DNA from 3 places in the Lysinibacillus sp. fkY74-1 genome. Region 2 is predicted to be linked to each of the others. Evidence: riboswitches for the same ligand, from Rfam matches in the RefSeq annotation. Region 2 holds a riboswitch; each other region holds the start of a gene.
What was found. A riboswitch is a leader RNA that binds a small molecule or an ion and turns the genes downstream of it on or off. The one in region 2 is predicted to bind S-adenosylmethionine.
Positions count from the first base shown of each region.

Region 1 (3,649 bases), 2.3 Mb from region 2:
CAGATCGCACCGATGTACATAAAGATTACTGGACTGGGGATGTTAGTCTTGGTCTTAAACCGGATGGTCACGTGTATTCATTAACCTACAGCCTTCATGAAAATCAATTTATACGGGAGGTAAACATACTATCCCCTACAGAGGTATATGAACGGATCAAGGAAGGCGATTTTCCTCAAATAAAGTATAATGCGCTCGTTCAGGAGGAAGACCTTATTATAAAAAAAGGAGACCATATAGAGATTGATTCAATTGAGCTTTCGTATATGTATGATACAAAAGGTTTCTATCAGCCCATATACAATGTTGCAGGAAAGTTCAACGGCAACGATTGGTTTACTTTAATTCAGGCAAGAAAGTAATAGCTCATTCCGAACATTTGGCTCCAATTAACGGACAACCGGGCTTTCCATTGTAATGGGCTCCGTATTTGAATGAATTATCCCCTAGAAAATAGACTGCTTCCTAAGAGTGGAGCATGTTAGGTTTGGTAGTATATTACCCAAATATTAAAAATGACAAAAGTCATCGAGAGTGAACTTCTCGATGACTTTTGTCTACAGTCTGAAAGAAAAGTTTAGGCCTTCTTTTCTTTCGGGTACCCAATGAGAATAGCTATCATACCACAAATACCAATAAGAATAGGATAGAACGAGTATGGTAAGATACTCACTGGCGATATTTTGGCAACGCTTGCGGCTACTAGGAATTGAGCTCCGTATGGGAGAAGACCTTGAACCGTACAGGAGAAAATATCTAAAATACTTGCGGATTTTTTCGGCTCAATCTCATACTGATCAGCAATATTTTTGGCAAGCGGCCCAGCAATTAAAATAGCAATTGTATTATTGGCCGTAGATAAATTAGTTAGGCCCACAAGACCAGCTATACCTAATTCAGCGCCCTTCTGCGATTTAATCCTGCGTGTTACAAGGCGGAGCAAAAAGTCAATTCCTCCATTAAATTTAATAACCTCCACCATTCCAGCTATTAATATAGCTAGAAAGGCGATTTCAAACATACCTTCCATTCCTTCGCCAATTTTTTGTATAAGGCTCATTAGGTGATAGCTGCCATCTGCTAAGCCAACTGCACCGGCGAGGACAATCCCTAATGCAAGAACGAGGAAAACATTCATTCCCGATAACGCTAAAATAATCACTAAAACATAGGGAACAATTTTTACCCAATTATAGCTTAAATGCTCTACTTGAGCTGTTCCACCGGATGTCATAAACCCTAAAATAATGCTCGTAACCATAGCTGCCGGCAATACAATCCAAAAATTGACCTTAAATTTGTCCTTCATTTGCGCTCCTTGTGAACGAACGGCAGTAATAGTAGTATCTGAAATAAAAGATAAATTATCACCAAACATTGAACCGCCTATAACCGCTGCTATCACTAAAGCAATAGATAGCTCAGTCTGATCGCTTATCCCAACTCCTATGGGCGCCAGTGCAACAATTGTCCCCACTGACGTACCCATGGATAGAGAGATAAAACAGGCAATGATGAATAAACCTACAACAAGCAAGTTTTGCGGAATAATTGATAATGCAAAGTTAACAGTGGAATCTACGGCCCCCATCCCCTTGGCTACCTCTGAAAATGCCCCTGCTAATAGAAAAATAATAACCATCAGCATGACATTTAAATTTCCAGCACCTTGGCAAAAAATATCAACCTTCCGTGAAAACGATTCTTTTCGATTCATCGCTAGAGCCACAGCTCCCGAAATGCTAATAGCTACAATAACAGGGAAGGCATAAAAATCACCCGTCATAACCCCTGAACCAATAAATAAAATTATAAAAACAACAAATGGGATTAGCGCCCATGGATTCTCTCTCCTCATTGTTTACCTCCCAAAAATTAAAAATCAGCCCTATTTTTGTTTGTTCACCATAAAAAAGGCCTCATCTTGAAATAACAAGAAGAGGCCTTATAGTTAAAACGCTCCTCTTATCTATCAAGGACATTGCTTGCTGGATTTGGCACAGTAACTTAATAGTTCCGCTGCCGAGATTTCATCGGGCCAGTCCCTCCATCTCTCTTGATAAGAAGAAAAATATTATATTATATTTTTGACACAATATTAAAATACTAAAATAAAACATCCATAATTGCAACATGTTTTTAATTAGAAAAAATTTCTTGGCACTATCTTTAAGGTCCAGAATTCAACTTTTTAGATTAATATGAAGCTTTGTATAGACACATATACCGAAAATATAAATGCGCCAACTAGAAAACAACCATATAATTTTCTCTCTCCCAAACTCTTTAATTCCTAATGTTAACATAAATAAACCTAGGAAAAGGATCATTAAGAAATTTAGGCGGTATTCATATGTAATAAGTCCATAAACGGAAAGCGTGATGCCTATCGTTGATAAAATAATTTGTACTGTTTTTAACAAAACGATTCCTCCCTTTTTGCTTAAACAAATACTGTCAGTTATCTAACTTTTTTTGAATAAATAAATTCTATGATAGGTGATATGACCAATGTAAACCCAACGACTAAGAACAAAGGATAATTTTTCATGTCATTTAAATTGGAGACACCCTCTGAAGCAAAAAAAATTAGACAAGCTAAAATCATTAAAACATACTATCCAATTTTAGCATTGTGTGCTTCAATATGCTTATCCAGTTCATCTTTATCTTCTTTAATATCGCTATGGTTACCCGAAGAAGAATAAGGAAATAAAGCTAATTATAATAGAACCTCCATCAATTATTCCGAAACGAATCCATCTGTAGAGGGTAAAACTAACAATGTACAAACATATACAATGACTAAAAGACCGATTAATTTTTTCGATTGATGCATCCTTTGTCTAACCTCTATAGTGACAACTATTACCATTTAAAAATTGATTTATAATTTTAAAAAATCCAACAATACCCATTTAAACAATCATTTGTAAAATTCGGTTCGCTCAAAAAATCTATCCCTTTATGGCAAAACGGGCCATGGGAATTTCAGCTCTCGCCTCTTTTTCACAACTAATGACATTCGATTAACAAAAAATAACTTGTTGGAAGTATGGCTACGTTTGTAAGATAAGGATAGCTTGCCTCATAAATTAATGTTCTTGAAATCTCAGATAAAAACAAAAACCAGATGCTCCTCATAGAAGAGCGCCTGGTTTTATTGTGAAAGTGAATCTTACTAATTTACTTAGTTTTGATTCGTATTAATACTACGCTAAGTTAAGGCGTTGAACAAGTTAAAATATTTTCCAATCTAATTTTTGGGGGAATTCTTGTTTTTTCGAGCATAGGATTTACTCATTGCTATGTAATTTTCTAAAGTTCATGATTTTCATAAAAGTAGAAAGCCAACAAAAAAGACTAGATGCCTACATAATTATGTAAGTTCTAGCCTTTTAAGTGAAAGTGAATCTTACTAATAATATTGCTTAGCTTTAGATTCAATTATGAATACGAAAAAACAGCTAAAAAGTTTCACTATTTGTCCTATTTTTTCGTATAAAATAGGATTGTCTGCACAAAAAGACCAGGAAATCACGGAATAAGTGAATCCTGGCCTTTTTGTGAAAAGTGAATGTTACTAGCTTGCTTTAGTTTTTGTATTCTACTAGTAAGGTAGACGGTTGACGTTGCGATAAGTTACATA
Region 1 covers NZ_CP170173.1:2,611,922-2,615,570, forward strand. The annotation lists gene ACE1MS_RS12810 (VanZ family protein) at 1-362, shown strand, start outside; gene ACE1MS_RS12815 (Na+/H+ antiporter NhaC family protein) at 578-1,858, opposite strand; SAM riboswitch class I at 1,963-2,066, opposite strand; gene ACE1MS_RS12820 (hypothetical protein) at 2,184-2,423, opposite strand.
Region 1: another riboswitch for S-adenosylmethionine. It lies ahead of ACE1MS_RS12815 (Na+/H+ antiporter NhaC family protein); the one in region 2 lies ahead of ACE1MS_RS01730 (O-acetylhomoserine aminocarboxypropyltransferase/cysteine synthase family protein).

Region 2 (3,649 bases):
TCGTTTTCATTCCCTTTACTATACGTTTTTTAAGTTTTTCGATAAGATTTGAACAAATATTGACTCTTTGCATTCAAATTATGATGTCTTTCTTCTATTATATATGTATGTTCAGACACCCATAAACCAGCTAAATAATCAAACCGCTATAAAAAAAGCTCATTCCCTGTAGCAGCAGAGAATGAGCTTAAATATATGAGGGATTTTTTAGCTCGCTTTTGAAAGCAATTGATAACGATATTGTTTTAAAGCTTGTTGAACAATACAAATTTCTTCTTCTGTAAAATTTGGTATTGCATACGTACGTTCCACTAATTGAAATGTACCATATTTCAAATAAAATTCTGTTGCTGGAAGCTGGATGTGGCTCACACCATACTTCTCATATGTCTCATAAACTTCCTTAACCATAAAGCCATTATCATCTGTGCATACCTGTTCCTGATACGCTGAATGACCAAAAATTTGTTGCCATTTACGTTCTACTAATGTAAGGATGTGTTGAATGGATTGGTTGTTGACAAATACATGGCCTTCATTTAGTTCATAAATTAAATAAGATGCAATGTTTTGCGCACTATAGACATTACCCATTTTAAACACTCCTTTATCATTAGTTTTTTGAAGAGTAGCCACTGGCTATGTAACTACTCTCCTATCTATTCAAAAGTGGGGGAGCACTTATGAAAACAGTTACCTTTTCCAAGAGGTTTTTCCGTACACTTAACTTATTTCCAAGTATATAACAAGGTTTTAACAAAGTCAATAATGCATATAAAAATACTCGGTATTATTTTTTGAAAGGTTCTGACAATGAACGGGTGCAATAATTGGTGGATGTAGCAACGTTTAACATATACCAAATGAGGCTATTCGAATGAGAAAATACGTAAACGCTACAACATTCACCGCTCTATTCTATATTAAGCTTCTATTGTTTGTTCAGCTACTGCTGTTGCCTGAGTAATAGCCTGCTCTAAATCTGCAATGATGTCCTCCACTGCCTCTAAACCGATCGATAGGCGAATGAGCGATTCGGTTACACCAGCTTGAATTAGTTCATCTGCTGATAATTGTTGATGCGTAGTAGATGCTGGATGGATAATTAGCGACTTAGCATCACCTACATTTGCCACATGTGAAAACAGCTTTACATGATCAATAAGCTTTCGTCCTGCTTCACGTCCACCTTTAATGCCAAAGGTAAGCACTGAACCGAAGCCATTTTTTAAATATTTTTTCGCCAACTCATGTGTTGGAAAATCTTCAAGGCCATTATAATTTACATACTCCACAGATGGGTGGTTGCGTAAATATTCAGCTACAGCTAAAGCATTTTCATTATGTTTAGGGATACGCAAATGAAGCGTCTCTAAACCTTGTAATAGATTGAAAGCTGCATCTGCACTTAATGTTGGGCCAAAATCACGTAACAACTGTACACGTAGCTTTGTAGCAAAAGCTGCAGAGGCTGTATCGATTCCATAGCGTAAACCATGGTAAGAAGCGTCCGGCTCTGTAAAGCCTGGGAATCGACCACTAGTCCAATCAAACTTACCAGCGTCTACAACAACACCACCTAAAGTTGTACCATGACCACCTATCCATTTAGTTGCTGAGTGAACTACCACATCTGCACCATAATCAATAGGTGTGGAACCATAAGGAGAAGCAAATGTACTATCAATAATTAATGGCAAGCTGTGGTCATGTGCTATCTTAGCTACTGCTTCAATATCTAAAACCTTTAAGCTTGGATTACCGTAAACTTCAGCGAAGACAGCTTTTGTTTTATCGGTAATGGCAGCCTTAAAATTTTCTGGGTTTGTTTCATCTACAAAAATCGTTTTAATACCATAGTTTGGTAATGTATTAGCGAATAAATTATACGTACCACCATATAAAGAACTAGCAGCTACAATTTCATCACCTGCTCTAGCTAAATTTAAAATAGAAAATGCAATAGCTGCTGCACCAGATGAAAGTGCTACTGCTGCTGTTCCACCTTCTAGTAAAGCCACACGCTTTTCAAAAACATCCACTGTCGGATTCGTAATTCGTGTGTAAATGTTTCCAGCTTCCTCTAAGGCAAAAAGACGTTGCGCATGAGCAGTGTCTTTAAAAACGAAAGCAGTTGAACGGTAGACAGGAACTGTTCTAGAACCTGTCACAGGGTCTGGCTCTTGACCACCATGTAACAGCAGTGTTTCTGGTTTAAAATTTGTCATTGTGTACCTCCATTTGGTTATTTTTTTTACGATGGTACCGGAGATGAGGAGGATTTTTCTGTAGAAAACAAAAACCCTCTTCAGCTAAGAAGAGGGTTGCGGTTGCAAGTTTTCCTCCCCTTATCTGCCAGATCCAAGTAAGAATCTGTAGGAATTAGCACCTTAGTAAGTTCATCACCTACTGGTTGCCGGGCATCATAGGGCCTATCCCTCCGCCGCTCTTGATAAGAGTATGAGATTCAATTTCCATCGTTGTTACAAAGTATAAGCATAGAGTTTTTTTCTGTCAACATCTAAATTTTATTTTTTCCGAAACTTCTGTCTGCTCTTTTACGTAATATGAACGCATACACTATTTTAGAAAAAAATTTGAAAGGAGTATTTTTATGGTAAAAGCCGTGATCTTTTTTCTAGTTGTTGGCTACTTGATTGGCTGTATTCACGGCTCTAAAGTGGCACAATTTTTATCCGGGGTTGATTTAAAAAAAGCTGGCCATGGCAATGCTGGTGCCTCTAATGCTACGCTTTCACTCGGCTGGAAATATGGCGTTTTAGTAGCTCTTATCGATATTGGAAAAGGCGTCGTAGCCATCGTCGGTGCACATTTTTATTTAGCAGATGCAACACATTTAACAGCAGAACAAATATGGCTCCTCACCTACTTGATAGCTGCAGGGGTTATTTTGGGGCATAATTTCCCTTTTTATATGGGCTTCAACGGTGGAAAAGGAACTGCCTCCATCATTGGAATTTTACTTGCGGTTGATTGGAAGATTGGTTTATTTGCACTTATTCTATTTGTTATTTTATCTTTCGCAACGAACTATTTAATTGTTGGTGTATTAGAGTTTTACCTCGTTTTTTGTACCGCTACTTATTTATGGATTCCTGGATTAGGCCCAACCATTATTGCCATTCTACTTTTTGGTATTGCTATTATTTTGCACTTTGAAAATATTAAACGTTTAACCAATGGAACAGAGCCTAAAGTTACTTCTGCCTTCAAGAAAAAGAAATAGTATTTCCCGAGAGAGATTTGTATTTTTTATGACCACAAATTTTCTCTTTAATTACTATTAAAGCTGTAAACTGACATATTTTTCTTCCTTTCATTCTATATAATAAATGGATGAATTCTTATCTTAAAAAAACATTTTGTTGACCGATGTTAAGGATAATAACCGTCATTTTTACGTAGACGTAGAAGGGATGAGAAAATATGTCTTCACCTAAACAAGCAGCAACGAAGCGTAATCTAAAGCCTTTATGGATTGGGTTGGCTTTTGCTTTATTAATTATTATTATTTTTTTACCTAATAACGGTGAGTTACCTGTAGCTGGGCAGCGCGCTTTAGCCATCTTAGCTTTCGCGGTCATCCTTTGGGTAACTGAGGCCGTTTCATATCCTGTTAGCTCTGCAA
Region 2 covers NZ_CP170173.1:348,274-351,922, reverse strand. The annotation lists gene ACE1MS_RS01735 (hypothetical protein) at 208-594, opposite strand; gene ACE1MS_RS01730 (O-acetylhomoserine aminocarboxypropyltransferase/cysteine synthase family protein) at 924-2,228, opposite strand; SAM riboswitch class I at 2,346-2,459, opposite strand; gene ACE1MS_RS01725 (glycerol-3-phosphate acyltransferase) at 2,615-3,247, shown strand; gene ACE1MS_RS01720 (DASS family sodium-coupled anion symporter) at 3,448-3,649, shown strand, end outside.

Region 3 (3,649 bases), 890 kb from region 2:
TAGATTTTGAAGATCATCTCGTTTACAACGAAACAGGTATATCCTATATTTATACAAATAACGAGCTGCACGCCATCCCAGCGGATTCTACTTTCGGTATACCTATGAGTGTGGCATCACTTGAAGAAAGCACACTTATCTCTGATCAGGCCAAACAAGAAGCTTTAAAAGATTTAACTTTACCCAATGCAGGCTTTACAAAAGAAAGCTCGATAGGGGAATTTCTAACTTATTACCTTGGTGAAGAGCTAGTGGAAAATCAAATTGCACCAGTTCTAGCAGGTGTCTATTCTGGTGATTTACACCAGCTTTCTATTGCCTCCACTTTACCGTATTTAATTGACTATAAAAATGAATATGGAAGTATCATAAAAGGTTTTGATGCGAATCGTGAGCAATTTGTTAAAGCAGCTAATAAAAAATTTATTTCATTTCAAAATGGATTATCCTCTTTAATTGAGCGATTAGAGCAAACATTAACAGATGTAGACATCATTAAAGGTGTAGCCACAAGTCAGGTCAAAAAAATGGAGAACCACTATTTGATTTCCTTAACAAGTGGTCAAAACATTGAGGCAGATTATGTTGTTCTAGCACTACCAAATGAGGCAGTCCAAAGTATATTGCAGGACGACTCCTTAACACATTATTTTAATCAGTTTACTACAGCGTCAGCCATTACCATTTATCTGGGCTTTGATGTGCCTGATGCAAACTTACCAGCGGATGGTACAGGCTATATTGTATCTCATAATTCTGATGTCACTTGTAATGCAGCAACTTGGACGAGTCGTAAGTGGAAGCATACATCGAAAAACAATCAATTACTTGTGCGCCTATTCTATAAGAGTATAAATCCGGCGTATGAGCAGTTACGTGATATGACTGATGATGAATTGGCAGCGGTTGCTTTAGAAGATGTTCGAAAAAGCCTAGGAATCGATGAAAAACCAACCGTTGTGAATGTTACAAAGTGGATTGATCAAATGCCTAAATATGACTTAGCACATCGTGAAGCGCTGCAAGGCTTATTACTAGAGCTAAATGAAAACTACCCGAATTTATCGATAGCAGGTTGCTCTTATTTTGGAGTAGGTATTGGTGCTTGCATTCAAAATGGGAAAAAAATTGGTGAAGAGCTTGCGGAAGAACTATCCAATCTTTAAGTTTTTAAGCGGAAAAATTCTTTGTTGTGAGAAATAGTCTTGACTCATACGTCTGTAAACGATATGATTCTTTTAATTATTTAAAAAATTCATACTTAATAATTCTTATCAAGAGAAGCAGAGGGACTGGCCCATTGAAGCTTCAGCAACCAACTTTTTGTCAGGTGCTAAATCCAGAAGACCGTTGAGTCGAAGATGAGAAGGAACAATAATGATGAGTCGTTAAAGCCTTCTTTTTATATAAAAGAAGGCTTTTTATTATACAGAGATAGAGGAAGAGAGGCTAGATTTATGGGATTGCTGGAAAGGTTAAAAACACATGTATTGACGGCAGATGGTGCAATAGGCACAGTGTTGTATGGCTATGGATTGGAGTATTGCCATGAGGAAATGAATGTTCAAAGACCTGAATTAATTGAAAAGATTCATAGAGAGTACATTGCAGCTGGTGCTGATATCATTCAAACGAATACATACGGTGCCAATGCCATTAAATTAGCTCGCTATGGACTAGAATCGAGTGTCCAACGATTTAATGAAGCAGCTATTACTATTGCCAAGCGAGCAGCAGCAGATGGCGGTCAATTTGTTTTAGGAACAATAGGTGGTATTCGTGGTATTCGTAAAAGCGATGCCACATTAAATGACATTTTAAAGACCGTTGAAGAACAGGCAAGTGTGCTACTTGCAGGGAATCCAGATGGCCTTTTACTCGAAACCTATTACGATTTTGAAGAATTAACAGCAACATTAAAAATGCTACGCGCCAAAACTAATATACCGATAATTGCTCAAGTATCTATGCATGAGCCTGGTGTTTTACAAAATGGTATGTCTCTAAATATTGCACTACATGAGCTAGAGATTCTTGGTGCAGATATAGTAGGTGTCAATTGCCGTCTAGGTCCATATCATACGATTCAAGCCTTTGAGGGTGTAGAACTTCCAGAAAAGGCGTTTATGTCGGCCTATCCAAATGCTTCGTTATTAGATTTAGAGGATGGGCGTGTTGTTTATGAGTCGGAGGCTGATTATTTTGGTCGCGCTGCTGTCGAGCTGCGTGATCAAGGGGTACGCTTAATTGGGGGGTGTTGTGGTACGACACCAAAGCATATTGCAGCCGCAAAGAAGTATTTAGAGGAGCTATCACCAGTTAGTGAAAAGTATGCGAAACCTGCAAAGATTGAGATTGTTCGTGATGCAGAGCCAGCTAAGTATGAACCACTTCATGAAAAAGTAAAACGTGAGCGCTCGGTCATCGTGGAGTTGGATACGCCTAGACACTTAGAAATAGAAGGATTTCTTGAAGGGGCCAAACAACTATATGAGGCAGGTGCCGATGTAGTGATGATGGCAGACAATTCATTGGCATCCCCACGTATTAGCAATATTGCAATGGGTGCCTTATTGAAAAGTACGAATGGTGTACGCCCTCTTACTCATATTACCTGTCGAGATCGTAATTTAATTGGCCTGCAATCGCATTTAATGGGCTTAAATGCATTAGGGATTCATGATGTGTTAGCTGTTACGGGTGACCCAACGAAGGTTGGAGACTTTCCTGGTGCCACCAGTGTATATGATGTCTCCTCGATGGAGCTTATCCAATTAATTAAACAATTAAATGAGGGAGTCTCTTTCTCAGGGAAACCACTCCGAAAAAAGGCAAATTTCTCTGTGGCTGCTGCATTTAACCCAAATGTTCGTGTTTTAGATCGTGCTGTTGCACGCTTAGAAAAAAAGATTGAGCATGGGGCAGACTACTTCATTTCACAGCCTGTGTATACGAAGGAAAAAATGATAGAAATTTATGAAGCAACCAAGCATTTACAAGCACCGATTTATATTGGTATTATGCCCGTTACGAGTTATAAAAGTGCTGAATTTTTACATCATGAGGTGCCAGGTATTAAATTATCTGAAGATGCTTTAGCAAGAATGAAAGCATGTGGTGAAGATAAGGAACGCGCCACACTTGAAGGTATTGCAATTGCCAAGGAATTAGTAGAAGTGGCTGCGCAATATTTCAATGGAATTTACCTCATTACACCATTTTTACGCTACGATGTGACATTAGAGTTAATGAAATATATAGAGCAATTGGATGAACAGAAAAAAGGGGTAAGTATAAATGGCTAAGCACTTAATTGAAGAACAACTTGATAAACGAATATTAATTCTTGATGGCGCGATGGGAACAATGCTGCAAAATGAAAACTTAACAGCAGATGATTTTGGCGGGGAGGAGCTAGATGGGTGTAATGAAAATCTAGTGCTAACTAGACCTGATGTCATTGAAAAAATACATCATAAATACTTAGAGGCAGGAGCAGATATTATTTGTACGAATACATTCGGTGGAACACCACTTGTATTAAATGAATATAGTCTGGGTGCAAAAGCGGAGGAAATTAATAAACGTGCAGTCGAGATTGCTCGCCAAGCAGTAGATAATTATTCTACTTCTGATTGGCCCCGCTTTG
Region 3 covers NZ_CP170173.1:4,038,861-4,042,509, reverse strand. The annotation lists gene ACE1MS_RS19995 (protoporphyrinogen oxidase) at 1-1,166, shown strand, start outside; SAM riboswitch class I at 1,269-1,368, shown strand; gene ACE1MS_RS19990 (bifunctional homocysteine S-methyltransferase/methylenetetrahydrofolate reductase) at 1,458-3,305, shown strand; gene metH (methionine synthase) at 3,298-3,649, shown strand, end outside.
Region 3: another riboswitch for S-adenosylmethionine. It lies ahead of ACE1MS_RS19990 (bifunctional homocysteine S-methyltransferase/methylenetetrahydrofolate reductase); the one in region 2 lies ahead of ACE1MS_RS01730 (O-acetylhomoserine aminocarboxypropyltransferase/cysteine synthase family protein).